Linked DNA regions of Pseudobacteroides sp.. The protein of the gene in region 1 interacts with the protein of each later gene in a pairwise test. Links are inferred from orthologs where the notes say so. Each region holds a gene or a part of one and is shown on either strand. Other genes may lie near its edges.

Region 1 (3,218 bases):
TTGGAGACAGCAGAGTATACTTGATTCGAGATAATAAAATGGAAAAGCTTACTATAGATCACTCATATATTGAAGAATTAGTCAGAAATGGTACACTTACTAAAGAGGAAGCGGAAAAGCATCCCAATAAAAACCTCATTACAAGAGCTTTAGGTTGCGGAGAAGTGTTAGAAGTTGATACTTATACATATGATATACAAGAAAATGATGTAGTTTTGATGTGCACGGACGGTTTAACCAATATGTTAAATGAAGAGAGAATATTGGAAGTAGTAAATAATTATGATGATTTAGATCTTGCCTGCGAGAAGTTAATAGGGGATTCCAACGAAATGGGTGGAGAGGATAACATAACTGTTATAATTTTCAAAGAATAAGGAAAGAATCAAGATAAAAGTGTTATAGAGTGAGGAATAAGGAGGATTGATTGTGGAAGGTCAAATTCTTGGAAACAGGTATGAATTGATTGAGAAAATAGGTGGGGGCGGAATGGCCCTTGTATATAAAGCAAAATGCAGTTTGCTTAATAGATTTGTTGCGGTTAAGATATTAAGACAGGAGTTTACAAATGACCAGGAGTTCGTAAAAAGATTCAGAATCGAAGCACAATCTGCGGCAAGCCTGTCATACCCAAATATAGTTTCAATATATGATGTGGGACAGGATGGCAATATACATTATATAGTCATGGAGTATATTGAGGGAGTTACTCTTAAAGACTACATTGAAGAAAAGGGTGCGTTGGATTGGAAGGAAGCTGTCAATATAGAGGTGCAGATATGCTCTGCGATTGAACATGCACATAAAAAGCGTATAGTACATAGGGATATCAAACCCCATAACATACTTATTACAAAGGATGGAATTGTTAAAGTAACAGACTTTGGTATTGCCAGAGCGGTATCGTCATCAACTATAACAATGGTTGGAAGTACCATAGGGTCTGTGCATTATTTTTCACCGGAGCAGGCCAGAGGTGGGTTTACCGATGAAAAATCGGATTTATATTCTCTCGGAATAGCACTTTATGAAATGGTTACCGGAAAGGTTCCTTTTGAGGGTGAAACTCCGGTTGCGGTTGCACTGAAGCATTTGCAGGAAATGCCGGAGGAGCCCATCAACATAAAAAGTGATCTTCCAAAAGGTGTAAACAGCATAATAATGAAAGCTATACAAAAGGAGCAGAGCAACAGGTACAGCACGGCCACCGAGATGCTTGACGATTTGAGAATGGTCCTAAAAGATCCCTCCAGCGAGCCTTCGACAAAAATAGATATAGATAGCTCACCGACAAGAAGGATTCAAATTGTACAGTCAGATAAGCCCATTGAAAACCCTGTGAAAGAAGCTCCTGTAAAACAAAATCAAGAGGAAGCGATTGATGATATGAAAAATAAAAAGAAGGACAGGATTACATGGATACTAGCTTTAGCGGCATCAATGCTAATAATTGGGTTGCTTGTTTTTACAGCATTTAAGTTTATTGTTCCGGGAATAATGCCTGCACCAAAATCAGATTTTGTACTGGAAAACTATGTCGGAAAAAATATTGACGATATCAAACAGGCACTTGAAAGCGAAGGCATAACCGTTGTCGTTGAAAGGAAGAATGACAAGGATGCCGAAAAGGATACCATTACCTCACAAAAGCCAAAGGAAGGAACCAAAATCAAGCCTGACCCGTATAATCCGGTAACCTTTTCTGTCAGCAATGGTCCGGAAATGGTGAGGATACCTGATCTAAGCAAGAAATCTTCAAGGGAAGCCCAGAAAATGTTGGAAGACATTAGCCTGACAGCCAGAGTGGAAGACGAATACAGCGATGTAATAACAAATGGATTGGTTATTAGAACTGAGCCCGGTGTTAATGAAGAAATTTCTCCAGGCTCAACTGTGACAATATACCTTAGCAAGGGGCCTGAGATAATCCAAACAGTCGTACCAAACCTCATAGGACTTACAAGGGTAGAGGCACAAAGGTCTCTTGCTCAGAATAAGCTTACCCTTGGAAGAGTATTGCCTGAGGACAGTGCAAACCATATAGACAGGATCGTAAATCAGGATCCTGCCCCTAATACTACTGTAACTGAGATGTCGGCTGTTAATATAACCCTTGATACTGTAAAAATCACTGAGGTTCCTAACCAAAATGCTACACCAAATGGGACACAAACTCCTACGCCTGCAAAGACTAAGGATATCCCTGTGAAGATTCCTCTGGCCAATGCGGATACATTTGGTGATACTGTAAGGGTTCTTATTGAAATGACACCTAGTGATACTGGAAAAAGTACTGTAATAATGGATGGTACAGCAAACAAACAGGATTTTCCATTAAGTGTTACAGTGCCTGTGCCTGAAAATGGAAGTACAAATATTAAAGTATATGTTGATAATAAGCCTAATTCAGATATGAACGTTGATTATTCCGGGAGGTAGGTAAGTTGCCTTTAGGTGTTGTAATGAAGGGGATAGGGGGATTTTATTATATAAAATCCCCCTCCTATGGCATAGTTGAATGCAAGGCGAGAGGGATTTTCAGAAAAGACGATATTATACCCTTGCCTGGAGACAAGGTTTCTTTTTCAATAGTTGATACAGATAAGAATACAGGGCTCATTGAGGAAATTTTGCCACGGACCTCGGAGCTTGTCAGGCCAGCTGTAGCAAATGTTACTCAGCTTGTAGTTGTTGTAGCAATCAAATCACCGCAGCCAGATTTCTTATTATTGGATAAAATGCTTATTACTGCAAGTATCAAGGATATAAAACCTGTTATTTTGATTAATAAAATCGATAAAAGTACTGAAGAGGATGTTGAAAAAGTAAAAAAAGCATATGAAAATACTGGCTACAAGATGTTCTTTTTAAGTGCCAAGACTCATGAAGGGTTTGATGAGCTAATGGATATTCTAAAGGATAAAATAACGGTTTTTGCAGGCCAATCGGGAGTCGGCAAGTCAACAATTCTAAACCGATTAGCGGGATCTGTACTCATGGAGACCGGTGAGGTCAGCGACAAAATTGAAAGAGGAAGGCATACTACAAGGCATGCGGAGCTTTTTGATCTTCCAAACGGAGGACTTGTGGTAGATACTCCGGGATTCAGTTCTTTCGAGCTTGCAGGAGTTGAGCTTAATGACCTTGAGCTTCATTATCCGGAGTTTGAAAATCATTTGGGAAGATGCAGATTCAATGGTTGCAGCCACATAAATGAG
Region 2 (3,182 bases), on another replicon or contig:
TTACAGATTTGAATATAAATCTGACTCTTGAGGAAATAGTTTCACAAATACCGGATTGCTCCAATATTCATAACATTCATGTGTATGACCTCGAAGGCAAGAAAAATATTACTGCACATATAGAATTAACAGAAAATCTTACATTAAGAGAATCCCATGAATTGTCGCACCTTATTTCAAATAGGATTCAGCAGGCGATGCAGGGGATTGATAATGTAAATCTCTATTTCGAATGTGCTGAAGAAGTAGTACTGACAAAGGATATTACTGAATCAAGAAGCGAAATTGTTGCCAGCATCTGTGAAACTGTTAGTAAAATAAATGAAGATGTCGATTGTCATGAAATAAAGCTTTATAGCAAGGGAGACAAGATTTCTACCTTTTTGCACTGCGGTGTAATGGGAGATTTTACAGTTGATAAGCTGGAAGTGATATCAAGGACAATAAAAAATGAATTGAGGAAAAATGTGAACCGTTTGGAAAATGTACACATACATTTTGAACCACTTGAGGAGAATAGGTGAAAATAGCATGTTGAAATTTCATGATTGAAAGGAGTAGTCTCTATGCTGGATAAACTTTTTGACGGCAAAAAAATTATTCATAAGGCTCTGGATGCATCATGGAAAAGAAATGAAGCAATTGCTCAAAACATTGCAAATGTTGACACACCGGGATACAAAAGGAAATCCGTATCTTTTGAGGATGAATTGAGAAAGGCGATGGATAGCAAGGACTTCAAAAAAAGTGATGTTGACCAGATTGAAATAAAGGTTGTAGAGGAAAATAAAAATCTAAGCATGAGGCTGGACGGCAATAATGTGGACATCGAAGCCGAAATGGCCGAGCTTGCAAAAAATACAATAAAGTATAATGCACTTGTTCAAATGGCAGGCTTTGATAAGCTAAAGATGGTTATAAAGGAAGGCAAATAACAAATAATCGAGGAGGATTTTATTATGAGTTTTTTTTCAAGATCAAGAAGCAAGGGGCACTACCCCAACAATAATCACGGTGGTGAGTATTATAAAAGACCGCATGGTTCAGGAGGGATACTTGGCAAGATATTTGATGCGTTGACCGGCTCAAAGAGGCATTCAAGGTCATATTCGAACCGTCATGACGGGCATTATTCAGACCACCATGGCCATAATCAGGGAGGATACCATCCTAATCAGAACAATGGCCATTATCCTGACCGTCATCGCCGCAAAAGCTCATGGTCCTAAATCTGTTTAATAAGGACAGGATTTACAGGCAGGGAGAAAAGATTAAAGGGTATGAAATAATAGAAATCCTTGGCGAGGGCAGATTTGGCATTTGTTATCAGGTTTCATGCTGCCAAAAACAGTTTATTTTAAAACAGTTGAAGCCTGGCATGCTAAAAAAATCAAAGGGGAAGGTTCGGTTTGAAGAGGAAATACTGCAAGAATTACATCATGAATCCATTCCTCAGTTCATTGATAAAATCGAGGATGCCCATTTCTATGGGTATGTGCTGGAATTCAAAGAGGGAAGAACCTTTGAGGATATCATCTATCTTGACAAGAAAGCTTTTGAAAAAGATGAGATATACCGGATTGCAGGACAACTGATTGAATTGTTGAAATATCTTCACTCAAAAGGCGTGGTTCACAGGGATATTCGTGTGCCTAATACCCTTTATAACGGTGAAAATGTAAACCTTGTGGATTTTGGACTTGCCCGCTGGATTAATGATAGAAAATACAAAGCAGACATGGATTTCGCCTTTTTAGGTGATTTCCTGCTGCATTTGTATTACTCATCTTTTGATTATGAAAATGGTAAGAAAAGACCCTGGTTTGATGAGCTGGAGCTTTCTGATACTGAACGGCTCTTCCTGAAAAGGCTGATGGGTGTTGAAAAACGCTATTGCAGGATTGAGGAAGTGGAAACGGATTTTTATAAAATTATTGGATGCAAACCATAGAGGTGGTGAATATATGGATATTGAAGATATTCTTTACTATCTGAAACGGAATCGTTTTAGCAAAAAGGCATTAAAGGTGCTCCTTACAGGTTGCCTGTTTATTGTAGCCGTTTTTATAGTTTTGATAATTATCGCAGCAATCCTGGCATTCAAGTACCACACACAGATTTATGACGGATTCATGAGAATTATCAATTTTATATTTGGAGATTCTCCGGATAATGTGATAAGGGGATTTTTCAAACAAATTGCGGATAATTTTTTAAAGAATTTATTTAATGGTGAATAGTAGTCAACAAATGAGGAGGACAAGATGGAATTAATAACACAATTGATTGATTTTGTAATACACATAGACAAGCATTTGGCAGAGCTAATGCAGGATTATGGAGCATGGACATATTTGATACTGTTTCTCATAATTTTCTGTGAGACAGGACTGGTTGTAACACCATTCCTTCCTGGGGATTCGCTTTTGTTTGTAATTGGAGCACTAGGCGCTTCAGGGGTAATGGATTTCAAGCTTGCTTTAATACTTCTTATTATTGCAGCTATAGGCGGAAATACTTTGAATTATTTCATTGGTAAGACAATTGGAAATCGGATTCTTGAAAGTACGAGGTATAAATTTATCAGACGGATTGTGAAGAAGGAATATATTGATAAGGCTCATGCTTTTTATGAGAAGCATGGTGGGAAAGCAATACTCTTATCAAGGTTTCTGCCTATATTAAGAACATTTGCTCCATTTGTGGCTGGAATAGGAAAAATGAATTTTGTAAAGTTTACAATTTATAACGCCGTTGGAGCAATTGCATGGGTATTGATATTCATGTTTGGGGGCTACTTCTTTGGCAATATCCCTGTAGTAAAAAACAATTTTACCTACGTCATATTTGGGATTATTTTTGTATCGCTTCTTCCTGCAATTGTTACTGCTATTAATGCAAAAAGAGAAAAGACAACTGCTACACTACAGGAAGAATAAGGTCGGTTGCATAAAACAAGAATTGTGGGGTGAATGCAGAATGAAGTCTGCGGAACAGTTTTGGAATGTAATTTCTACTTATAATCAGCAGACCATGTGGTTGCAGATACCTATGGTTATAATGCTAATGAGCCTTGTCCTTATGGCTTTGTTTATAGGGAAAGAATGGATGCAAGTCGCATTGAAAGTCAGCCTTTTTGTAGTCTTTTCGTGGGTTGGTATCATATTCTTTTGGGTTTATGA

The links.
Region 2: the proteins of pknB (region 1) and VIO64_RS01910 interact in binary tests that used the Bacillus subtilis proteins (3 or more experiments, as listed by UniProt). The link is inferred for Pseudobacteroides sp. from one-to-one orthologs.

What each region holds. Positions count from the first base shown.
Region 1 is NZ_DATCTU010000011.1:46,847-50,064, reverse strand. Bases 56-2,934 are described here. They hold pknB (Stk1 family PASTA domain-containing Ser/Thr kinase), read left to right. Parts: upstream 56-429; coding sequence 430-2,439; downstream 2,440-2,934. Other genes in these bases: rsgA (ribosome small subunit-dependent GTPase A), read left to right, coding at 2,445-2,934; VIO64_RS03270 (Stp1/IreP family PP2C-type Ser/Thr phosphatase), read left to right, coding at 56-377. Also shown: more of VIO64_RS03270, read left to right, coding at 1-55; more of rsgA, read left to right, coding at 2,935-3,218. UniProt on the Bacillus subtilis protein: Protein kinase that is responsible for triggering spore germination in response to muropeptides, signaling bacteria to exit dormancy.
Region 2 is NZ_DATCTU010000007.1:123,882-127,063, forward strand. The notes cover bases 243-3,085. They hold VIO64_RS01910 (protein kinase family protein), read left to right. Parts: upstream 243-1,219; coding sequence 1,220-1,951; downstream 1,952-3,085. Other genes in these bases: VIO64_RS01895 (cation diffusion facilitator family transporter), read left to right, coding at 243-524; flgB (flagellar basal body rod protein FlgB), read left to right, coding at 567-935; VIO64_RS01905 (hypothetical protein), read left to right, coding at 960-1,229; VIO64_RS01915 (hypothetical protein), read left to right, coding at 1,965-2,240; VIO64_RS01920 (DedA family protein), read left to right, coding at 2,265-2,939. Outside these bases: more of VIO64_RS01895, read left to right, coding at 1-242; more of VIO64_RS01925, read left to right, coding at 3,086-3,182.